Filimonas lacunae: one gene and its partners. The protein of the gene in region 1 interacts with the protein of each later gene in a pairwise test. Links are inferred from orthologs where the notes say so. Each region holds a gene or a part of one and is shown on either strand. Other genes may lie near its edges.

What was found.
Region 2: the proteins of pepT (region 1) and tpiA interact in binary tests that used the Escherichia coli proteins (3 or more experiments, as listed by UniProt). The link is inferred for Filimonas lacunae from one-to-one orthologs.
Region 3: the proteins of pepT (region 1) and pepE interact in binary tests that used the Escherichia coli proteins (3 or more experiments, as listed by UniProt). The link is inferred for Filimonas lacunae from one-to-one orthologs.

The regions. Positions count from the first base shown.
Region 1 is NZ_AP017422.1:5,434,603-5,443,021, forward strand. What follows is about bases 1,905-4,853. They hold pepT (peptidase T), read right to left. Parts: upstream 4,027-4,853; coding sequence 2,782-4,026; downstream 1,905-2,781. Other genes in these bases: FLA_RS21445 (SPFH domain-containing protein), read right to left, coding at 1,905-2,693; FLA_RS21455 (DNA/RNA non-specific endonuclease), read left to right, coding at 4,134-4,853. Outside these bases: prmC (peptide chain release factor N(5)-glutamine methyltransferase), read left to right, coding at 1-514; FLA_RS21435 (ExbD/TolR family protein), read right to left, coding at 534-932; FLA_RS21440 (MotA/TolQ/ExbB proton channel family protein), read right to left, coding at 977-1,669; more of FLA_RS21445, read right to left, coding at 1,770-1,904; more of FLA_RS21455, read left to right, coding at 4,854-5,090; FLA_RS21460 (OmpA family protein), read right to left, coding at 5,175-7,010; FLA_RS21465 (PorP/SprF family type IX secretion system membrane protein), read right to left, coding at 7,022-8,023; FLA_RS21470 (Ig-like domain-containing protein), read right to left, coding at 8,029-8,419. UniProt on the Escherichia coli protein: Cleaves the N-terminal amino acid of tripeptides.
Region 2 is NZ_AP017422.1:2,768,007-2,776,344, forward strand. What follows is about bases 4,563-7,430. They hold tpiA (triose-phosphate isomerase), read left to right. Parts: upstream 4,563-5,548; coding sequence 5,549-6,313; downstream 6,314-7,430. Other genes in these bases: FLA_RS10940 (putative sugar nucleotidyl transferase), read left to right, coding at 4,563-5,503; lepA (translation elongation factor 4), read left to right, coding at 6,480-7,430. Also shown: FLA_RS10925 (sodium-translocating pyrophosphatase), read right to left, coding at 1-1,246; FLA_RS10930 (bifunctional ADP-dependent NAD(P)H-hydrate dehydratase/NAD(P)H-hydrate epimerase), read right to left, coding at 1,486-2,988; FLA_RS10935 (serine hydrolase domain-containing protein), read right to left, coding at 3,030-4,193; more of FLA_RS10940, read left to right, coding at 4,334-4,562; more of lepA, read left to right, coding at 7,431-8,264. UniProt on the Escherichia coli protein: Involved in the gluconeogenesis. Catalyzes stereospecifically the conversion of dihydroxyacetone phosphate (DHAP) to D-glyceraldehyde-3-phosphate (G3P).
Region 3 is NZ_AP017422.1:4,821,805-4,830,150, forward strand. What follows is about bases 3,358-6,233. They hold pepE (dipeptidase PepE), read right to left. Parts: upstream 5,209-6,233; coding sequence 4,507-5,208; downstream 3,358-4,506. Other genes in these bases: fabV (enoyl-ACP reductase FabV), read right to left, coding at 3,358-4,443; FLA_RS19045 (PorP/SprF family type IX secretion system membrane protein), read right to left, coding at 5,273-6,233. Outside these bases: FLA_RS19010 (HEAT repeat domain-containing protein), read right to left, coding at 1-145; FLA_RS19015 (response regulator transcription factor), read right to left, coding at 152-529; FLA_RS19020 (histidine kinase dimerization/phospho-acceptor domain-containing protein), read left to right, coding at 700-972; FLA_RS19025 (response regulator), read right to left, coding at 969-1,376; FLA_RS19030 (sensor histidine kinase), read right to left, coding at 1,385-3,022; more of fabV, read right to left, coding at 3,253-3,357; more of FLA_RS19045, read right to left, coding at 6,234-6,280; FLA_RS19050 (discoidin domain-containing protein), read right to left, coding at 6,301-8,346. UniProt on the Escherichia coli protein: Hydrolyzes dipeptides containing N-terminal aspartate residues. May play a role in allowing the cell to use peptide aspartate to spare carbon otherwise required for the synthesis of the aspartate family of amino acids.

The DNA of each region.
Region 1 (8,419 bases):
TGCTCTGCTGGATATTGGCACAGGAAGCGGCTGTATCCCTATTGCTATAAAAAAACAATTGCCACAAGCGCAGGTTCATGCGCTGGATATATCGCTACAGGCGCTTGCCGTGGCCAGGCAAAATGCGGCTAAGCTGGAAGCCGCGGTTACCTTTCACCAGGCCGATATTCTGCAACCCGCCAACTGGACTACCTTTCCGGTTTTTGACGTGGTGGTAAGTAACCCTCCTTATATCCGTGAGATGGAAAAAGTAGCCATGCACTCCAATGTGCTGGAGCACGAGCCCCACCTGGCTTTGTTTGTACCGGACAGGGATGCGCTGTTGTTTTACCGCACTATTGCCGTTTTTGCACAACAACACTTAAAAGCACAGGGCCTGTTGTTTTTTGAAATTAATGAAGCACTGGGAGAAGAAACAGTGCAACTACTTGCCCATAATGGCTTTACCCAAATAGAGTTAAAAAAAGACATGCAGGGTAAAGACCGGATGATAAAGGCAGTAAAAGCCGGTTAGCACGGCTATACGTACAGTTTTATTGCACGTTGGCAACCACTTTAGCACCCGATTTTTTAGCTACCCGCATAATACGGAATACCTCGCCATAAAACGCGATGCTATCGGCATTGATCACCACAGAAGGGGTGTCAATATTAGTGGTATATTTTGTCACTTCCATTTTCAATAAAGAGTCCAGCATTTCACGGGGCACCTCTGTTTGTCCCATGTACACCTTCTGATCTTTATCAATAGAAATTACGATGTTTTGTTTGGCTTTGGTGTCTTTCTGGCCTTTGGGGTTATTCACCTTTACTACATTGGGATTGGCCAGGGTAGATACGATCAGGAAAAACAACAGCAGTATGAACAGAATATCATTTAATGCACCTGTATGCACTTCGGTATGAGACTTTTTACGCTTCCTTATATTCATACTACTGTTTGGAAATAATCAATTAATAAACGCTTCTACAACTACTATCTTGTCGGCTCCTGCAAAATATCTATGAATTCAGCACTGGCCGCTTCCATTTTATTAGCTGTTTTATCTACCTGTGTAGTGAGGAAATTATGTAACACGTAGGCAATTAAGCCAATGATTAAACCGGTACCGGAAGTAACCATTTTCACGTAGATACCACCTGCAATAACACTTAACTCGAAATTACCGGTGCTGTTGATTTCATAAAACAACTGAATCATACCTACAATGGTACCCAGAAATCCGAACATGGGTGCAATACCAGCCACCAGTGACAAAATGTTCAGGTTTCTTTCCATTTTATACATTTCCAGCTGCCCTACGTTTTCCATGCTTTTCTCAATCACATCAATAGGCTTGCCTATACGCTGTAAGCCTTTGTCGATAATACGCGCCACGGCATTGTCTGTATTGCGGGCCATATTGCGGGCAGCAGACAAATTATTGGTCATGATATTATCCCGTATAATGCTCATAAAATTGGAATCAATCCTGGAAGCTTTGCGAATGGCAATCAATCTTTCAAAGAAAACAAAGATGGATGCTACCAGCAGTAAATACAAGGGATACATGATCCAGCCCCCTTTATTCAACAAACTCCAAAGTGATATTTGCTGAGGTGCCTGTTGCACAGCATTGGCTGCTGCATTCAACAATTTGGCACTATCCACCTGTAACAGTAATCCCATTCTTACAATTTTATATGAGCGCTAAAATAGAGTGTATGGCAAAACAACGCTCTGAGTGTTAATAAATTTCGTTGTCTTGCCATTTTAAGAAGAATTTATCCTATTTTTTGTCCATCCCCATCTTCATCATGCCCATAATCTGGTTCATGTTGTTTTCCATACCGGTGGGACTGCCATCCAGGAAAATGATATTTCCCTGACCTGCTTCCGCAAAGTTTTTCACGGCTTCTGTCCACATACTGAAAAGGATGACATTGGTATCGAGGTTAGCCTGCTTCATTTGTTCAGCAGCATGACTCATACCACGTGCCACTTCTTCACGGAACAGCGCCACACCCTGACCACGTAATTTGGCGGCTTCTCTTTCTGCTTCCGCAGCAATTTTAATAGCATTACCTTCTGCTTCGGCAGCTTTGGTTTTGGTAATCAGTAAAGCCTGACCTTCGTTTTCAGCTGCGGCTTTCAGGTTATTACTGGCCACCACTTTGCTCATACTTTCCATTACTGCTTTATCAAACGTGATATCGTTGATCTGCAAGTCCATCAAATGATATCCCCACTCTTCCAGCACATGGTCTACCTCCGACTTTACAGAATCTACAATCTCTCTTCTGGAGCCCAGTATTTCTGCCTGCTTTTTAGTGGCTACATAAGAACGTATGTTACCTTCAATAGTTCTGATGAGCGCCTGCATAAGATCGCGGTCACTAATAAACTTAAATGCTACCTTTTTAATAGTTTCTTCGTCGGCATTTAACACAGCATACAGCAGCATACTTTTAAAGTACACATTAGCCTGATCAATAGTAACAGCCTGGAATTCCAGCTCTACCGATCTGTTCTGGATACTGATGCGACGATAGATGTTTTCAATAAACGGGATCTTTACATTCAATCCCGGGCGAAGAATACGGTTATACTTTCCAAATACGGTAGTTACCGCAATGGTAGCCTGGTTCACTGTAGCCAGTCCGCTTAGTAGAATAAGCAGAATTACTACAAGAATTACAATTGGAACGGTCATTTTCAACGAGTTTAGGGTAACAAAATACGAAACATTCTATAATTACGGCCTGCGGAGCTAATTTGATCCGCAGGCGGTTATACCAGCATTACTTTTCGGCCCATACCTGTGCCAGGTGTACCAGCACCTCTACAGCCTTATGCATATCCCTTACCCCAATCCATTCGTGCTTGCTGTGAATAGCCTGCATGCCGGTGAATACGTTAGGGCAAGGCAGTCCCATAAAACTTAAACGACTGCCATCAGTGCCGCCACGGATAGGCTCTTTGGTTACCTGTAAACCGGCTCTTTGATATGCTTCTTCGGCATAAGCACCTACCTGGGGATGGTTTATCAACACCTCTTTCATATTACGGTATTGCTCATGTACTTCAAAAGTCATGGTAGCACGGGGATGCTTTTTCAGCACCTCTTCTACAATACCTTTTAACCTGGCTTCGTGTTTGACCAGGTTGGCAGTAGTGAAGTCGCGTACTATAAAATCAATAGTAGCTTTTTCAGCAATGCCACCTATAGCCACAGGGTGCACAAAACCTTCCCTGCCGGAAGTAGTTTCGGGGCTAAACTCACCTGCAGGCAGTGCAGCCAGTATTTCACCTGCTATTTTTAAGGCATTTACCAGTTTATCTTTTGCATAGCCCGGATGCGCTATTACACCATTCACGGTAATTTTAGCAGCATCGGCGCTAAAGGTTTCATCTTCAAAGGTGCCCAGCTCGCCGCCATCCAATGTATAGGCAAACTCCGCTCCCAGCTTTTTCAGGTTTACATGAGCAGTGCCCTTGCCTACTTCTTCATCTGGTGTAAACAGTATTTTAATTTCACCATGCTTTACCTCCGGATGTTGTAACAGGTAGTTAGCCATATCCATGATTTCCGCTACACCGCTTTTATCATCTGCACCTAATAAGGTTAAGCCGCTGGCAGTGATAATATCCTGACCTATATGTTGTTGTAAATATGGGTAATCCTTTACAGAAATAACCTGGGTGGCATCGTCAGGTAAAACTATGTCTGCACCATTATATTGTTTATGCAGGATAGGCTTTACATGAGTGCCGCTGCAATCAGGGGCCGTATCCACATGGCTGCAGAAACAGATCACCGGAACTTGCTTCGTAATATTGGAAGGTATTGTTGCATATACATATCCATACTCATCCATATGCGCATCGGCCAGCCCCATTGCTTTTAATTCCTCTGCCAGCACACTGCCCAGGTTCTTCTGCTTTTCTGTGGTAGGAGCAGCAGCAGATGCCGGATCGCTCTGTGTATCCACCTGCACATAACGCATGAACTTTTCAACAACTGTAAATGTATAATTCGTAAACATAACCTAAATTTAATGCGGCAAATTATCGTATAAAAACCTATTTTATAGCCTAACTGTTTATTTCTTTGCACTTTTTATCCAATGCCTTACTTATTTTAATTACACACATGAACAAGCAGAAATTTTTACCAGGGGCATTAGTAGCATTATTGTTTACTATATCCTGTACCAAACAAACCGTAAACAAAGCGGAAGAGCCACCAGCCACTACTCCCGACACTATTAATGTAACTATCCCTGTAGAGGTTAAAGATACCATTACAGCGGGTGATAACAACAACCTGTTGCTGGGTAACCCCACCAATGCATTACCCAACAGCGCTTATCCCAACAACTACCTGATCAACCAAACCTATTACGCAGAAGCGTATAGCCGCGACAGAGGTATCCCGGTATGGGTGAGCTGGCATTTACAGGCTTCAGATGTAGGCACTGCCAGCAGACAGGATGATTTCAGACCGTATACAGGTTTACCCAGTGGCTGGTATCAGGTAGGTGCATCCAGTTATAATGGAAGCGCTTCCGGCTTTGACAGAGGACACAACTGTCCTTCCGGCGACCGCACCAGCACCACTGCCGCCAACAGCACCACGTTTTATATGACCAACATGATTCCACAGGCAGCCTACCTGAACCAGGGACCATGGGAAGGTTTGGAAGACTATATCCGCAACACCCTGGTAAGCACTTCGGGAGAAGCTTATATTATTATGGGTAACTACGGCAGCGGTGGTTTAGGCCGTAACCATACCGACACAGTTAGTACTTTAGACGAAGGCCGTGTAGCAGTACCTAAAAAAGTATGGAAGATAGCGGTGATATTGCCAGCTGGTAACAACGATCTTAACCGTATTACCGAAAGCACAACCATATTGGCTGTTAACATGCCTAACTATGACAATTTATATAGCACCAACAGCGCTGGTAAAAGCGCATGGCAAAATTATACTACTACCATTAACGATCTGGAGGCTGATGCTAAGCTGTATGGTGTAAACTTAGACTTATTGTCTAACCTGAATGCTACTGTAAAAGCAGCATTGAAAAAGAAAAAATATAATTAATAGTTTATGCTGTAGCGATAATAAAAAAGCAGCTTCCTGGTGGGGAGCTGCTTTTTTTTATGGATTTAGGGTTGATGGGGGGCTTTATTGTTTTGTATACTTTACTTTAATCTCCACTCTCCTGTTTTCCTGTCTTCCGGTAGGGTTATCTTTCTCTCCTATTTTATTAGCTGCCACCGGGCGGGTATCTCCATACACATCCTTGTTAACGCGGGTAGTATCTATTCCTTTTGTTTTCAGGTATTCCAGGCAGCTGTTTACCCGGGCGCGTGATAACCGGAGGTTATAAGCTGCTGCACCTTCCGCATCTGTATGGCCAGTGATATCAACAATTGCCGTTGTATCTTCCTTCATCATTTGTACCAGAGAATCTAATACAGTGCGGCCGCTTTTATCCAGCGTTGACTTATTAAAAGCAAAACGAACTGCCATTTCCAACGTAACACTTTTTAACCCTACCTGCTCAGGTGTTACGGGTGTTGCTACCGTGTCCGGCACAGCCATCGGCGTTTCCGGCGTAACAGGTACCTTTTCTGCTACAGGCGGCGCAGGCTTCACCGACGCAGGCTTTTGAGTAACAGCATACAGTTGCAAGCAACAATCAGATTCCCTGTCAGAACTGATCAATGCATGCTGTAATATGTCATTAGTTGCATTGCTGAAAAAGTAAATGTCGTTTTTTAGCGAGTTTACAGGATAGCCCAGGTTCACAGGTGTTTGCCAATGAACACCTTCGCCTTTACTGCTGTATAAATCAAAGCCGCCCATGCCAATACGGCCATTGCTGGCAAATACCAGTGTTTGTGAATTCGCCTGATAAAAAGGCGCTTCTTCATCAGCAGGCGTATTGATAACAGATCCCAGGTTGTTAGCCTTTACTACTTTACCGGCAGCATCTATATCAGCCATCCACAAGTCGTTACCACCTATACCTCCAGGCTGGTTGCTGGAAAAGAGAAGACGGTTGCCTTCGGCATTGATAAAAGGCTGCATGCTATTGTAACCAGGCACATTCACTATTGCATTTAATGCAACAGGAGTGCTCCAGTTTCCTTGCTTGTCTTTTATAGCCACCATTATACAGCTACTATTCGTTCCCTTGACTTTTTTAGCCGTTAAGTACATGTATTTGCCATCACTGGTAAAAGAAGCCGTTCCATAATGCCATTCATCACTATGCTGTAATACAGCAGGAGCTGCTGTTATGCTGTCATTCCATTGTACCGCATAAATACCATTGATATACAACGGCGATTGCTTAGCCTGTTCTTTACTGATAGCTGTAAATACCAGCTGCCCGTTAAGGTTAGTTATAAAGGGGGCATAGATACCATTGGCAAAGTTGCTGCCTGCATTCAGTTTACTAACAGTAGCAAACGGCTCGCTATTTTGCAATTGCTGCTTTGTCCATTGCAAACTTTCCAATGCTTTAGCAGCCTGGTTACGCAATGATGCATCAACCTCTTTGCTTGCTGCTAGTTGATTCAGATGTTTTTCAGCATCCGCTAATTTTCCATTCGACCACTCGCATACTGCCAGTTTTAAAAACGCCGGCATTTGTTGTATACTATCCAGTTGTATAGCCTGCCGGTAACTTTTTTCTGCCAGCGTGTACATGTTCAGTAATAAATAACATTCTCCCAGTTTATACCATATATCCGCAGGTTTGCTGGTAGTGGCTGTTTTATCGGAGTAGCTTATTTTACGTTGTACATAAGGTTCGACGGCTCCGTTGCGTAAAGAAGGATTCAAAAATTTCTCGTAGCACTGCGCTGCTTCATAATAACTATGGTTTTCAAAATGCAAATCGCCTTTGCGAATGTAGCTTCCAGATTGGGCTGATGCATTATTGCCGGTTGCCAGCAATAGCATGCCCCACACAAGCCATTTTTTATATAGAGTTGTATTCTTCGTTGTCATGTAAAATGTCTTTAAAACCTGGGGCATTTAAAATAGTCAACTGTTTCTGTTTTTTTACCCAGCAGCGTTAATGATATCTCAAAGCTGTTGCTGCCCCGAGCCATTTTGCCCAGTTGCGACATGTTGATATCGTAACTGGCTCCAATAGCCAGGTTGTTATATACCAACCCTACATAGGGCGCTATCGCATCTTTAAAGCGATAGTTTACCCCAAACATAAAGTCGGTAACTTCGTTGGCAGCCAGCTGCATGTACCCACCCACCATTTTTTCACTGGCATTGCCCTGGATGGTGTATAAAGCGTTGGGCACAAAGTAGGTTCCTTCCGACACATATATCCTGGCGCCGGCATGCAAACTGTATCGTACTGGTAAGGTCATTTTATTGCCACCTTGTAAAAAAGGCTCTTCCGGGCGGGTAAGGTGCGAAGCAGAGAAACCGGCAAAGAAATTTACTTTTTTATCAACAGAAGCATCATAATAAGCAATACCAGCACCTGCATCAAATACAGTAGCAGAAGTTTTTGACAACATTTCATTTAACGGCAAAGTAGAGGTATAACCAATTAACGGCACCCACTGCTCCCCGCCTTTAAATTTCGTAACATCAAATCTGCGGCCTATAAAACCTCCCTGTAAGGCCAGGGAGATTCTATGGTTACCGGCTGCACCGAATTTAATACCTGTGTAAGACACAGAAGCCATGCCATTGGTATAAGTGTATCCACCATCACCCGCAGTTTGCCTGAGTATGTTTACACCAAAATTGATGTTCTTTTTTGTAGCAAAATCGGCCGATACACCCGCTGTAGAAAAGGCATTGGTAATGTTGTTCCACTGGTTACGGTAAATAGCCGTAACCCTGTAGTCGCCATTCATGGTGCCAGTCAATGCAGGGTTTAACTGCATAGGGTACACATAGTATTGTGAAAAGTGTGGGTCAACCTGCGCATTCAATGCACCTGTGTACCCTATCATGAATACAGTGAATAAAACTGTTACTATCTTTTTCATGTTCCTTAGCGTATTAAGTTAATTGAACCTTTTTTCTGCACACTGGCGCCATTGTTAAGTGTAATATTCGCTACGAATATGTACACCCCTGCAGGCTGCTGTTTGCCTTTGAAAGTGCCATCCCATGGCACATTTTTATCTTTGGCCGCAAACACCAGCTCTCCCCACTGATTAAAGATTTTTAAGTCAATGGCGTTAATCACCGTTCCATATATATAATACAAGTCGTTCTTTCCATCACCGTTAGGAGAAAAGAAGTTAGGAGCAAATACGTCATATTCATTTACTGATACCTGCAGCATCACACGGGCCGTATCTATACAGCCATTGGCAGACTTGCCTACTGCATAGTACTCTTTAGAATCGCTGGCTACAATAGTTTGTGTATTGGCTATC
Region 2 (8,338 bases), 2.7 Mb from region 1 along the record:
CACCAGCCAGCACCAGTATGGGTAACGTAGTACTTTCCATACCCACTGCCAGGCCGCCGATAACATTGGTAGCGTGCCCTGTGGCCGATTTGCGTATAATGCTTAACACGGGTCTTTTACCCATAGCGGTATAATACTCGGTAATAATACTCATTAAAGTGCCTACCAGTAAGCCTACACCAATTGCGCCCAGTACCCCCCATTTGGTAAACTCCAGGCCTCTGAGCGTCATGGTTTCCGGTAATATATAACCTACCAGTCCTATACAGGCCAAGGCGGTTAATACAATGGAACCCCAGTTGCCCATGTTCAGAGCTTTTTGCACGCTTTGCGTGCTTACACCCGCACTGTCGCTGATGCGAACAAAGAAGGTGCCCAGTATAGAAAAGATAATGCCTGAGCCTGCAATGAGCATAGGCAACAGGATAGGGGCAAAACCGCCAAAATTGTCCTGCGAAATGGTTTCCTGGCCCAGTACCATAGTGGCCAGTACCGTGGCTACATACGAACCAAATAAATCAGCACCCATACCAGCCACGTCACCCACATTATCGCCTACGTTGTCGGCAATGGTAGCGGGGTTGCGCGGGTCATCTTCGGGAATACCTGCTTCTACTTTGCCTACCAGATCGGCCCCCACATCAGCGGCTTTGGTGTAAATGCCGCCACCCACACGGGCAAACAGGGCTATAGATTCTGCTCCGAGTGAAAAGCCGGTCAATACTTCAATAGTGCGCACCATTTCAATAGAATTGGCGGCAGCGCCGGGAGCAAATATTTCTTTAAACACCAGGTATAAACCACCCAAACCCAACACGGCCAAACCAGCTACGCCCAGGCCCATTACCGAACCGCCGGTAAACGATACCTGCAGGGCCTTGGATAAACTGGTACGCGCTGCGTGGGTGGTGCGTACATTGGCTTTGGTGGCTATTTTCATTCCAATATACCCTGCCACGGCACTGCTTACAGCACCAATAACAAAGGCTACCGCTATTAACCAGCTGCTATTGGGATTGCTTTGGGCCATCACCCCCAGCAGTAATGCTACAATAACAACGAAATAAGACAGCACCTTCCATTCTGCTTTTAGAAAAGCCATAGCGCCTTCTGCTATATACTGGCTTATCTGCACCATATGACTGCTGCCAGCTTCCTGTTTAGATACCCATTTAAATTTGATGAGAGTGTACAAGAGTCCAATGATGCCCATTAAAGGCACCAGCATAAATAAGTTTTTTTCCATGAGCAAGAAATGTCAGAAAGTGAATTAATAGGTGTTAAAAAAGAAAGTTAATAAAAAAAAGAGGGAAAACCACTGGAAATGATAGCATTCACCGATTAAAAGCAGAAAGAAATGTGAAAAAGGCTTTAAGGAGTTTTTAATTTTTTAATTTTTTTTTAATTTCGTTCCATCGGAAACGATAAAATAACTATCCATAGGGGTATGGATTGTTTATGAAGGGTTACAAAAGAGGCTTATTCCTAAGCCTCTTTTTTTGAGCGATGTACCCAATGGAAGGCTTTACCCATGTTTCGGATAATATCCGAGGGCAATAAACTCTCTTCACTTTGCAAATCCAGCGACAAATCGGCGGCTAAACCATGTAAATACACACCCAGCCGGGCAGCCGTTAATCCATTTTTATATTGCGACAATAAACTGGTAATGATACCGGTAAGCACATCGCCACTGCCGCCTGTGGCCATTCCGGCATTGCCGGTAGTGTTAAAGTAGCCTTTGCCTTCACTCGCAACCAGGGTATGATGTCCTTTTAATACTATTACCAGCGGCCATTGCATGGTAATGGCCAGGGCCTTTTCCAACCGTTCATATTCATTATTATTATGTGGCCCAAACAAACGGTCAAACTCTTTAGGATGGGGTGTTAGCACCGATCCTGCGGGCAGGCGGCTAAGCCATTCGGGATGTGTGCTGATAATGTTTAAGGCATCTGCATCCAGCACCAGGGGCTTATCAGCGTTCCATTGTAATAAACTATCCAGCAGTTGCACCGCTGTTTGTTCGGTGCCCATACCGGGGCCTGCACCTATGCATGCATATTTACCGGCATCGCTTTGTTGCAGGGTAGTAATACACATCGCTTCGGGAACTGAGCTTTGTATAATCGTGTAGCCGCTATCGGGCACATGCACGGTTAACAGGCCAATGCCACTGCGCAAACAGGCGCGTGCAGCCAGCACGGCGGCACCGGTTTTGCCGTGGCTGCCGGCTACCAGCAAGGCATGACCAAAACTGCCTTTGTGGCTAAAGGCGTTGCGGGGTTGGTAGAGTTGTGCTATGGCTGCGGTGGTAGTTACCTCCCAGCTGGTGGTTACTGTTTCGGGAAACTGGCTGTTCAGCCCTATATGTAACACCTGCACGTTGCCACAAAAGGCGGCGTTTTCTGCCAGCATAAAGCACAGTTTCAGTGACTGAAAAGTAAGTGTATGGCTGGCTTGTATGATGGTGTTGCCTTTGGAAGAGCCTTGTATGTACATGCCACTGGGCACATCTATAGCACATATGGTGGCAGGGGAGTTGTTCATATGGGTTACCAGTTGTTGCGGTAACCCTTGCAGGGGGCGGTTAAGTCCCGAACCGTAAAGCGCATCAATAAGTATGTCGGTGGAATGGATAACAGGAAAAAAGCTACTGTCTTGTATATAATGAATAGCAGTACTCAGCTTATGTAACCGTTGCAGGTTGGTTTGAAAATCGGGTGTGCCGGCAGAACCTTGTTCCAGTATGTACACCTCGCTGTGTATACCTTTTTCCAGCAGTAAGCGGGCTATGGCCAGTCCATCGCCGCCATTATTGCCTTTGCCACAGAATATACGGATAGTTTGCTGTTCTGGTGCTTGCTGTATAAGCCAGTTACAGCAGGCTTTGGCGGCCGTTTCCATCAGGTCGGTGGATGATATGGAAAGAGATGCAATGGTATAGGCATCCCATTGCTGTATTTGCTGTGCCGATAATAGTTTCATGCGTGTATTCCTTACAATCAGTAAGTAAAATACACCAAAACTTATTCTTCCAGTTTATTAATATCGTGACCGCCGGTAAATATATCTGCCATACGTTTCGACTGGTATATCATACGGTTGTACTTATTACCCAGCACAATAATGGTGGCAGTATCCTGCACCATGCGTGTAAAGGAAGTGTTGCTGCCATGCCATTTGCCATTGTGGTAAATGATGGTGTCGCCGGCATTGGTGAACAAACGCCAGCCCAGCCCATAATTGTGCATGCTGCGTTTTTCCAGGCTTTGTGGTGTAAAAGCGCTGTCGAGGGTAGCGGCCGAAACAAAGGTGTGCTGATACAGGGCTTTATCCCATAAAAACATATCCTGTACAGTGCTGTAAATATTTTTATCGCCGTAGGTGCAATCCAGGTGATCCATCGGGTAAGGACGGTTGCCTATATAAGTAGGCACGTACTGGCTGGTGTCTTTAGCTGAGAATACAAAAGTATGTGACATGCCCAGGGGGGTGAATACACTGTCCTTCATATACTGCGGGTAATTCATACCGGTGATCTTTTCCACAATCATGGCCAGCAGTACATAATTGGTATTGCAGTAATGGAAGTTTCTGTTGGGCTGGTTATCTAAACGCGGTTTGTGCTGCACCATAAAATTGAGTACATCCTCATTGGAGGCTTTCACTTTTTTATTCCAGCACGAATCGAAAAAATAGAGGTAGTTGGGTAAACCGCTGCGGTGGCTTAACAACATGCGCACCGAAATGCCGGGGTAAGGAAGCGTAGGAAAAAACTTTTGCAGGGTATCGTCCAGCGATAAACGGCCCTGCTGCCACAGTTTCAGCACAGTGGTGCCCGTAAAGGTTTTAGAAATAGAAGCCAGGTGAAATGGGGTATTGGCGGTTATGGGTGTTTTATCCCTGAAATCGGCATAGCCTTTATAATCTTCAAAAATGATTTCCCCGTTTTTGGCCACCAGGATACTGCCATTGAAATTGGGACCCAATATAGTATGATAGGCCGCTTCTATACGGGCTTTATAATAAGATTTTGATTCGGGAGTTAAACCGGAAAAATGAAAATCAGCACCTGTTACACCTGTTGCATCCGCTTCGTTTTTTTCATTGCTGCCGGCCTGTGAGCAGGCGGTAAACGCGCCAAAAAAGAGAAAGAGAAATAAGTAAAGTAAGTTATATGCCTGCCTCATGTATTTGTTTCACTTAATCAATGGTTATACGAAATTCGTGCCTTACAGGCCATCAGCTATCTTATATCCCTCATAAAAGGGGTTGCAAAAATAGGTGAATTGGTGGCATATAATTACTTTCAAATAATTAACACCGAGTAATGGCAATAGTTTTATTTGATCCGGCAGACAGGGAAAGTTTTTTTCCATTAACACAAACCAGGGCAGTGGCGGCTTTTCGTATGGGCATGCTTACCATACAACAACGCTGGCAACTGTGGAGTAATCAACCCGTTTTTATATTAACGGCCCACTATCTGCAATCGTTATATCCTGTTATTGAACAAGGTACGCATATTTGGATAGATGCCACTGTGTTACCCGACGAAGCTTTGTTGCAACAGATATTGCAGTTGCAACATGGGCAGGCTGTACAGGATGCACAGGGGATAGTGGCCTGTTGTATAGAGAGCGATGAAGGGCCTTTTTCGCTGGCGGAGGTTTCGCCCCGGCTTACTTATATACATACCTGGCAGCACCCGGTAAACCGGTTAATGTATGCCTGGGACTTGTTTAAATGCAATGATGAATGGGCGCGTAAAGATTTTGGATTGTTAACTGCGGGAAGTATTCCGCCCAGCCTGTCCCATACCAACCAGGTAATAAGGCCCGACCTGGTATACGTAGAAGAAGGCGCGGAGGTAGAATTTGCTACTTTGAATGCGGCTACCGGACCTATTTATATTGCCCGTAATGCGGTGATCATGGAAGGTTCGTTTTTACGCGGACCATTATATATAGGAGAGGGCACTGTGGTGAAAATGGGCGCTAAGATATATGGGGCTACAACCATAGGTCCGCGTTGTACGGTAGGCGGCGAAATAAAGAACGCTATTATAATGGGTAACAGTAACAAGGCGCACGATGGCTACCTGGGCGATGCGGTAATAGGTGAGTGGTGTAACCTGGGAGCGGGTACCAGTAACAGCAATGTAAAAAACACCGGCGGCGAGGTGAAAATATGGCACCACAGTACCGGAAAATTTGTGCTGGCCGGGTTTAAGTGTGGTATGATTATGGGCGACTATACCCGCACGGCTATTAACACTGCTATTAATACCGGCACTATTATAGGCACCTGCTGTAACGTATTTGGAGATGGACTAACCCCTAAAGTGCTGGCGCCTTTTACCTGGGGCAGTAAGGGCATTACCCGTTACGAATTTGAAAAAGCGCTTCAGGATGTAAACAACTGGAAAAAAATGAAACATAGTGAATTAACGGTGCAGGAAACGGAGGTGTTAAAGCATGTATTTGAACACATCAAGTAATTATTCTCTACTTTTGGCCCTCCTTTGAATTTTAAACATAGTAATATGAGAAAGCAGATAGCTGCAGCGAACTGGAAAATGAATCTGACCCTGCAACAGGGAGAAGCGTTATTGGATGGCATTTTGGGCAAAGTGAGTTCACTGGGAAAAGACCAACAGGTGGTTTTTGCAGTACCCTTCCCTTATTTGAGCCAGGCGCAACAAAAAATTGCTGGTAAAGAGCAGGTATTTATTGCAGCACAAAACTGTTATAACAAAAAGTCAGGTGCATTTACAGGCGAGGTTTCTGTAGAAATGTTACAATCATTGGGTATTCAGTGGGTAGTGTTGGGACACTCTGAAAGAAGAGAATATTTTGGCGAAAGCGACCAATTTTTAGCGGAAAAAGTGAATATCGTACTGGAAAATGGTTTAACGCCCCTTTTCTGCTGCGGTGAAGCATTACAAATTCGTGAGGCGAATACTCAGAACGAATTTGTAGGCAACCAGTTAAAAGCTTCTTTATTCCACCTGAGTGCTGAGCAAATTCAGAAAGTGGTTATTGCCTACGAACCCATCTGGGCTATCGGTACCGGCAAAACGGCCAGCAGCGCACAGGCACAGGAAATGCACGCTTTTATCCGTGCTGAATTAGCGGCTAAATACGGCGCAGAAGTAGCCAGCAACATCTCTATCCTGTACGGTGGTAGCGTAAAAGCAGCTAATGCAGTAGAAATTTTTGGTCAGCCTGACGTAGACGGCGGCCTGGTAGGTGGTGCCTCTTTAATTGCAGACGAATTTGTAAGCATTATCAACGGACTGAAGAAGTAAGTTGTTCGTATATATAGTTGTAAGTCCATAGTTATCAGTAACTATGGACTTTTTTTCTGTTTTCATCCGATTTTGACCCTTTTTTTGTATTTATTTTCCACTTTTCACTCCCAACTTCCAACTGCCCCCTCAACCCAATGCAGTTTTAATTTATCTTTGCCGCCTTATGAAGCATATCAGGAATTTTTGCATTATTGCGCACATTGACCATGGTAAAAGTACCCTGGCAGACCGCTTGCTGGAACATACGAAAACCATTGGTTCACGTGACATGATGAACCAGGTATTGGATGATATGGACCTGGAACGTGAAAAAGGCATTACTATCAAGAGTAAAGCCATCCAGATGGACTATGTGATCAATGGGCAACAATACACATTAAACCTGATTGATACTCCCGGCCACGTTGACTTCAGCTATGAAGTGAGCCGTGCACTGGCTGCCTGTGAAGGTGCCTTGCTGCTGGTAGATGCTTCGCAAGGTATTCAGGCGCAAACCATCAGTAACCTGTACCTGGCCATTGGCAACGACCTGGAAATTATCCCTGTTATCAATAAAATTGATATGGACGGGGCTATGATTCCCGAGGTAAAAGACCAGATTATTGAACTTATCGGCTGTAAAGACGAAGATATTCTGCTGGCCAGCGGTAAAAGCGGTATTGGTATTGAAGAAATACTGCAAGCGGTAGTAGCACGTATCCCTGCTCCGGAAGGAAATGCGGAAGCGCCATTGGAAGCATTGCTTTTTGATAGCGTATTTAATAGCTTCCGCGGCATTATTGCATATTTCCGTATATATAATGGAACCATTCGCAAAGGTGATAAAGTACGCTTTCTGGCCACCGGCGCCGAGTATGAAGCGGCTGAAATTGGTGTGTTAAAACTGGGGCTGGAACCTCGTAAAGAAGTGAAAGCAGGTGATGTAGGTTATATCATTACCGGTATTAAAACTGCCAAAGACGTAAAAGTAGGTGATACCATTACTATTGCTTCTAATCCGGGTAACGCTATCCAGGGCTTTGAAGAAGTAAAGCCGATGGTATTTGCCGGTATATTCCCCGTAGTAACGGAAGATTTCGAAGAATTACGTGACTGCATGGAAAAACTGCAGCTGAACGATGCTTCTCTTACCTACGAAATTGAAACATCACAGGCATTAGGCTTTGGTTTCCGATGCGGATTCCTTGGTTTGCTGCACATGGAAATTATACAGGAACGTTTAGAGCGTGAGTTTAACCAAACGGTTATTACAACTGTACCGAACGTAAGTTTCATCGCTTATACTACCCGCGATGAAAAAATTATCGTAAACAACCCGGCCGAAATGCCCGACCCTGTAAAAATTGACAGGGTAGAAGAGCCTTTCATCCGTGCGCAAATTATCACCCTGCCTGAGTATATCGGCAACATTATGACACTGTGCTTAGGCAAGCGTGGTATTTTATTAAACCAGAGCTACCTTACTCCCACACGTGTGGAGCTGATTTTTGAAATGCCGTTAACCGAAATCGTATTTGATTTCTACGATAAGCTGAAAAGCAATACCCGCGGTTATGCTTCTTTCGATTATACACCTATTGGTTACCGCGAAGCGGATATTGCCAAAATGGATATTCTGCTGAATGGTGATAAAGTGGATGCTTTAAGTGCCCTTATCCACCGCAGCCGCGCGCAGGACTTTGGTCGTAAGCTGTGCGAAAAACTGAAAGAGCTGTTGCCACGTCAGCAGTTTATGATTGCCATTCAGGCAGCTGTAGGAGCGAAGGTGCTGGCGCGCGAAACCATCAGTGCTATGCGTAAAGATGTAACTGCCAAGTGTTATGGTGGTGATATCAGCCGTAAGCGTAAACTGTTGGAAAAGCAGAAAGAAGGTAAAAAACGTATGCGCCAGATTGGTAACGTAGAAATACCACAGGAAGCTTTCCTGGCTGTATTGAAGCTGGATTAACAGATTTATATATACTTGTTTGCACAACGCCCGTCTATAAAAAGATGGGCGTTGTTGTTTATAGCCCCTTTTAT
Region 3 (8,346 bases), 610 kb from region 1 along the record:
GCCATTTAGTGCGCCTGTCAGTAATACGCGTGCGCAGGCGCAAAACCACTATAGTAATAAAGCAACATAGCACGCCTGCAAAAGCTATGGCAATAATTATCAAAGCCACTTTTATAAAAGTGGGATAACCCGCTATTGTAAACATAAAATACTATTTATGAGCTACGCGTTGCAACAGACGTGCTACACGGCATACCAGCTCGCTGGTGGAGAAAGGTTTGCGCAGGAAATCATCAGCGCCCAGGTCAAAGCTGTCCTGAACATTCTTTTCATGCCCCAGGGCCGACACCACTATAATGGCGGGCGTATCAAAGGGCCATTGTTGTTTAATCTGGCTGATAATTTCCAGGCCACTGGTATTTGGAAGCATCATATCTACCAGCACCATATCGCATTTAACTTTGTCAAGGCATTCAAAAGCCTCTTTGGCATTGGAAGCAGCATACACATCGTACCCCTCCCGTTTCAGCACCATGGCTATAACATGTTGCATGGTTGCATCGTCGTCAATCGTTAGAATTGTTGCCATAGGGAAATAAATTAATGGTAAGTTTTCTAACACAAAGTACCTTCATTTAACACTTCACTAACACCCCCACTTTTCACCTTATCTCCTCCCCCATATTAGGGGTATTGTATGGTATTATATTAGTAGTTAAATTTACTAAAACACATTTTGTACCCCATTAATACCATGCCATGTGTGCCTTATCCAACAAAAGCGACTATACCTCCAAAAAAAACTTCATTGCTTTGCAGCAACTATTGCACAGCAGGGAAAAAGAAATTACACAACTAAAGCACGATTTAAGAACACCTGTCACAAGTATTCAACTGATAGCAGAATTTATTATCAATAATTCTTCAGATGACATTAACGATCACAAAGAAAAGCTGGCTATCATTATTGAATGCTGCCAGCAAATCAACACACAGCTGGAACATTCGCCTATGCATGATATAGCACTTTAGCCTTCCTCTACAAATTGAAACACTTCTCTCAAACTTTGCGTGTTCATGGGTTTTACTAAATAATCAGTGATGGCACTTATCGATTTCGCTTTCTGCTTATCCCTTTCATCAATAGACGAGCTTACAATATACACAGTTACTTTCCTCGCCATCAACGGCTCAATAAGCATAAACTCTTCCATAAACTGCCACCCGTCCATTACAGGCATTTCCAGATCCAGCAATATATAGTCCGGTAACATCGAAGCATCATCCATATGCGTTCTGATATAGTCCATTGCCTGTTGTCCGTTTTCAAATGGCACCACCTTATCGCACAAATGGTGATATTCAATCAGCTTCCTTATTCCATATAAATAGGCAGCATCATCGTCTACTAAAAAGGTTAGTGTGGCGGTATTCATAATTTATATTATAACATTGTAATGACAAATGTGGTTCCTTCGTCCACCTGGCTTTCTACCTCTATAGTCCCCCCTAGTGTTTCAATCTGGTTTTTGGTAATAAACAGGCCTATCCCTTTTGCATCGGGATGTTCATGAAAGGTTTTATACATGCCAAAGATCTTGTGCCCGTTCTTGTGTAAATCAATTCCCAAACCATTATCCGTAATTGTCAGCCGCACTTTACCATTATGGCGAGTAGTGCAGATTTTTATTTCCGGCAACCGGTCGGGACTACGGTATTTAATAGCATTCGACACCAGGTTCAGTAAAATACTTTCCATATAAGCGGGAATATGCTGCACCTGGTCACAGCCCGAAAAGTCAGCTGTAATGCGGGCTTTGTTCTTTTTCATCTGCAAATCCAGCACATGCATCACCTGCTCAAACACATCTTTGAAATACAACGTTTGTATAGCATCCCGGGAATCATTTTTTATTTTAATCACCTCGTTCAGGTGGTACAACGTTTCGTGTAAATTGGTGCTGATGCGTTCTATATTCTGTATAATTTCCTGCTTTTCTTCCTCCGTGGCCAGTGGCAATACTTCCAGCGAAACAGTGATGGAAGCGGCATGCGAACGCAGGTTATGCGATACAATATGCGCAAAGTTTTCCAGCCGTTCTTTCTGTTCTTTAATAATATTATGCTGTTGCTGTAACTGCGCTTCCCGCACCTTATGATCCTGTATATTCTGTAAAGTACCTATTAAAGCTTTAGCCTTTCCGTTCTCATCCAGTATGGCCTTACCAATGGAGCGTACCCATATCTTCTTACCGGTAACAGTTGTCAACTCTAACTCCATATCGTAAGGTATCAGGTAATCCGTGGCCCGTTTAACAGCATCCCGCAGCAGCAGTTGCGATTTAGGGGTATAATACGAAAAAGCTTCTTCCAGCGAAAGTGGCGTACCCTCGGGTAGTTCGTGAATGCGATATACTTCCCTGGTCCAGTACATCACTCTTTGCTGCAAATTCACTTTCCAGCCACCTACCCTGGCCATAGCCCCCACTTCATTCAGCAAATGATCACGTACCTCCAGCGCTTCGCGGTATTTATCGTTTTCTATCCTTTCCAGCATAGTATCATTAATATCCATCACAAAGCCCTTATAGGCTACCAACTGATCATGCTCATCCCGTATAGGCTCTCCTTTTACCTTCACCCATTTACTTCTTCCCCCCTCAAACAGCAATAACCCATCATGTTCCCAAGAAAGCCCTGCTGCAACAGCTTCTTTAATTTTAGCGATCGCCTGTTTACTATAATCAGGCCGAAACAGTTCAGCAACGGTATCGGGATGAGGAATATAAGAGGTATCTTTTTCGTAAATTTCGTAAGCGGCAGGTGTCCAGGTTAACTTACGGTTCAGTAACTGATAATGCCACCCGCCTACTTTTGCTATGGCGCAGGTTTCAGCCAGCAACCGCTTACTAGCTTCCAGTTCTTCCTTATAGTCCTGCAATCTTTGCAAATCGTTATTATCAGCCTCCATAGAGCATTCTTCCAGCTTATTAAGTTTAATGGTATCATCAGCATCATTTCCGGGCACTATCAGCTTAAACAAGCTGGCCTTTTGTAAGGAGTTTTGGCCATTCATTCCCATACCTAGATATTTAGCAGTTGAACGGATAAATGGATTGCCTTTAAAGATACACATAACCTCTCTGGCATAACAGGCCAGGCAATTAAGCCCTGTTTAAAATCACCTTTAAAAAACTTTAAAATCTATATATGAACAGGAATAGCTTTTCGCTGCAGTTTTAACGATAAAAACAATAAAAAAGGCGGCCATCTTTTCAGATAACCGCCTGTTATGTATTACCGGGTATAGCGTTATACTAAACCAGGAACTGCTACCATTTCATTTACATCCGCTTCGTAGTTGATGCCAGGAAATTCAAAACCAAACAGGTTAAAGAAGTCATTTCTATAACCAGCCAGGTCGCCAATGTTTGGCAGGCTTTCGGTAGTAGCTTCTGCCCACAGTGCAGCCACTTCTGCCTGCACATCTTCGCGCATTTCCCAGTCGTCTACACGAATACGGCCTTTCTCATCTACAGGCACTTTGCTGCCGTTGAATAAACGGGTTGCAAATAAACGCTGCATCTGCTCAATACAACCTTCATGCAGACCTTTTGCCTTCATTACTTTATACAGCAAAGAAATATACAAAGGAATAACAGGAATAGCAGAGCTTGCCTGGGTAACCAATGCCTTGTTTACCGATACGTAAGCATGACCGTTAAGGTCTTTCAGCTTTTCATCAATAACAAATGCAGTCTTTTCCAGGTGATCTTTAGCCATACCGATGGTGCCCTTACGGTATACCGGCTCGGTTAATTTTGGCCCGATATAAGAGTAAGCAACGGTAGTAGCACCATTAGCCAGCACACCAGCCGCTTTTAACTCATCCATCCACATTTCCCAATCTTCCCCACCCATTACGGCAATGGTATTGGCAATATCTTCTTCTGTGCAAGGTTCAATTGACACTTCAGAAACAACACCGGTATGAAAATCTACCGTTTTGTTACGGAAAGTTTCGCCAATAGGTTTTAATACACTGTTATGTACAACACCGGTAACAGGATGTGTTCTGCGTGGAGAAGCCAGGCTGTAAATAACCAGGTCTATCTGGCCCAGATCGGCCTTGATCAGCTCTATGGTCTTTTGCTTGATCTCTTTAGAAAACGCATCACCGTTAATGCTTTTGGCATATAATCCCGCACTTTGCGCTTCCGCTTCAAAAGCAGCGGTGTTATACCAACCCGGACTGCCAGGCTTGCCTTCTGCTGCCGGTTTTTCAAAATAAACACCTATAGTAGAAGCATTGGCTCCAAAGGCGCTGGTAATGCGCGATGCCAAACCAAAACCGGTAGAAGCACCTATTACCAATACTTTTTTAGGACCGTTGATAGCTCCTTTTGATTTTACGTAGTTAATCTGGTTTACTACATTTTGCGCACATCCAACGGGGTGGGATGTTAAGCAGATAAATCCGCGTACTTTAGGTACAATAATCATATTGAATGTCTTTTTACCGCTCTAACTTCTGTTCATATACATTACAACGGGGCCGCAAAATAGCTAAAAAACCAAATCGGCACCTGTTTTCGTCTCATAAGCCGCTTTACCCGGCAAAAAAATGCGGGCATCCGGCGTGCCTTCCAGGGTAATATGCTCCCCCTTCACCCTTATCCAGCCTCCTTCCCGCAGGCCTACCACAGGTATATCGTTTTGAGTATGAAACTCTTTGATGCGGGTTTCCCGCGTTTCGCCCATATGTGGCAGCCCTGGAATCGGGTCCAGGTAATGCGGATTCAGATTAAACGGTACCAGCCCCATAGTTGCAAAAGAAGGCGGGTACACAATAGGCATATCGTTAGTAGTTTGCATATTCACCCCACCAATATTACTGCCCGCACTGGTGCCTAAATAAGGGGCACCTTTTTTTACCGCCTGTTCCAGCACATGCATCAACTGCAGCTCGTGTAGTTGCTTCACCAGCAAAAAGGTATTGCCCCCACCGGTAAAAAAGCCTTTACCTTGCGCTATGGCTTCGGCGGGGTTATCAAACGTGTGCAGCCCCCGAACATAAATGCCGGCATTGGCAAAAAAGGCAGCCGCATTGGCAGTATAATCGTCGTGCGAGATACCGCCAGGACGCGCATAAGGAATAAATATAATTTCGTCTGCTCCTGCAAACAATTCAGTTACCACCGGCAGCAGGTAATCCAGGTAAGTTCCACCATATAAGGTGGAAGTGCTGGCAAGTACTACATTTTTCATATCCTTGCTTTATACGGCATAAGGCCGCTGTTACATGTATGGCGCGAAAGGTAGTAAATTCTCCCTAAAAGTATTTATAGCATCGCACCTTCGACAATTCGGGATTCTCTTTGGTAAACAGGATACCGATAGACAATTCATGCGATCCTTTCTGGTAGCCGGATAAGCCATTGGTCATAAAATCGTACGAATACCCTATCCGTACATTATCATTGGCAAACACTTCCAGCATCACGCTCACAGCATCATTGCTGCTCAGGTTTGTTTGCAGGTTGCTTTTACCCAATGCCTTTATACCTGTACGGTACGATCCGCCCAGCCACAACCTGTCGGCCAGTAAAACAAAGGTGTTGATATCTAAATTGGCGGGTCCATTAAAGTCTTCTTTCAACATAAAGGAAGGTTTCAGCTTCACATTTTCCGACAGTTCCAGCACGGTGCCGGCACTCACATATAAGTGCCTTGTTTTATTCAGCGTAGTATAGGTTACCCCATTGCCGTAATACAGTTTGCGGTCACGCGCCACCGAAAACAAATCCAGCACACTCACCCCTATAAAAGATAAAGGCGTTGTATAAAACACCCCAAACCGCGCATCAGGAACAAAAGTGGATACTTTACCCAACGGCACAAAAGGATCATTGGCATCCCGATATTCATACTCACTGCCATTTAAAGAGTATTGTGTAAAGCCAAAACCAATACCCAGCGAAAGCCTGCGATCGCCCTCCTCGTTCATAGGAATACGATAGGCATATGAACCGTACAACGAAGTAGATTCCTGTGGCCCCAGTTTATCCCAGGTTATTTGCCCGCCTATCCCCACCCTGTCTTCACGGGCATTGGTTAAACCATCCAGCGATACAAGTCCTGTTTTAGGCGCTCCCGGAAAACCTGCCCACTGCTGGCGGTAAGCCGCATGCAAATGCAAATTTTCCTGGTAGCCGGCATAGGCAGGGTTTACACTCAACCCGTTAAATATGTACTGACTAAACTGTACATCCTGCTGCGCGGCTACCTTTCCGGTAACCGCCAGCAACATACCTATACCTAACCACACTGCTCTTTTCATCGGTATTGAATGTCTTTTTTTTATTTTAATAATTGTATATATCCTTTAAACACCTGCTGCCCTTGCGGCATGTTAATCTTCATCACATAGTAGTATACACCACCACTCAAACCTATACCCGCCCACGAGTTATCGTAGTTACGGGAATGATACACTTCATTACCCCAACGGTTAAAGATGATCAGATCTGTGCCGGTATACAGCTCGGAACCGCCGATATAGAACGTATCGTTTTTACCATCTCCGTTGGGAGTAATTACGTTTGGAATGAGGAATTGCGTTACAATAGTGGCCGGTGTGCTTGATGCTATGTTATTACTCATATCCGGATCACTTTCTTTCGCCGTTACAGTAGCGGTGTTGGTAAGCTTTCCTTTGCCCGAAACATGCACCCTGAAAGTAAGCAGCACTGTTTCATCGGTGTTCACTGCATCTATTGTCCACACCAGCTGGCCGGTTACTGCATTATACGTTACCGTACCCTTCGATGCCACTATAGAATCGGCTCTGTCTATATTAGAAGCCAACGCATCATTCACAATTACCTGTGTAGCATTGTCCGGACCATTATTAGTTACCGTTATCTGGAAGGTAGCATAAGCGTTCATATATATCGTGCCTTCCGTTACCAGTGTTTTGGTTATTTCCAGGTCGGCCGATGGCACTTTGATATAGTGAATCACTTTTGTACAAACGGCTCCCGTAGCCACATCCGTAACCTTCACTATAATATCACCGGTGTTCACATCTCCAGGTGAAGTAGTGCTGAAGTTTCCGTTATTGGCAGCCACTGCTGAGCTGGTAGTGCCATCCGGGTAAGTAACCGTTACAGTAGCTTTACCTACCGTAGTACCGGTAATCACCACTATTCCATACTTCTGTTTAACAGGTGCGTTTACCGTAAACACACCAATCACCTCGGTAATAGTGGCAGATACGCCGCTGCTACAACCATTGGCATCTTTTACCGTAACCTTATAGGTGCCTGCCGGTAAACCGGAAATATCCTGGCTTACAGCACCCGAAGTCCAGCTATAAGTATAAGGGGCAGTACCACCCGTAACTGTTACATCAACAGCACCGGTAGACTCTGAATGACATACTACGTTTGTATGCGTTTCACTAACGCTTAATACATCCGGCTGCTTCACAGTTACCTGCATGGCGGTAGTACAACCTCCTGCATTTTTAGCAGTAACCGTGTAAGTACCGGCTGCCAGCCCGCTAAACACATTACTTTGCTGATACGTTCCGGCATTGAGCGAGTAGCTCAACCCTGTTTCTGCAGTAACAACAGCTATTTTGCCATTATTGCTGCCATTACAGGTAAGCGACGTATCAGACAAAGTAAACACAGGGGCAACGGCTATACGGATGGTGAATTGTGCGCTATCTGTACATCCGGCGGTATTGGTAACAGCATAATCAATAATAGCTGTTCCTTCACTTACGCCGTTCACGGTTCCACTGGCCAGTATGGCAGCAATTCCAGGGTTTCTGCTGCTCCACACACCACCAGGCATGCTGTTGGTGAATACAGTGGAACTGTTTTTACATATATCAGCTGCACCGCTTATAGCTGGCACAACCGGTAAAGCATAGATGGTAACATAAGTGCTGGTAGTATCGCCGCACGTATTTGCATCACTGAAAGTATATATCACACGGTAAGTACCCGGCGTACTGCTTTTTACATCCACCGCACCGCTAACAGCATGAAGGCTTAAACCGGTAGCAGATGCGTACGTTCCGCCTGTAGTACCCGTTTGTGTTACCCTGGCCGAATCAGCATATTTACTGCCGCAATATCCGGCAGAAGTGTAAGCAATGTGTGCTACCGGCAACGATTTAATGATAATATAAGAACTGGTGGTGTCGCTGCAACCGCCATTGGCATCATTAAAGGTATATAACACCTGGTAAGTACCTGCTACGCTACTCTTCACATCTACTGAACCGCTGTTCGCATTCAGTGCTAAACCGGTAGAGGAAGTAAATGTTCCGCCGGTAGCCCCCGTTAATATCACCTTCGCACTATCTGCATCGAGCTTGTGGCAGTAGCTCAG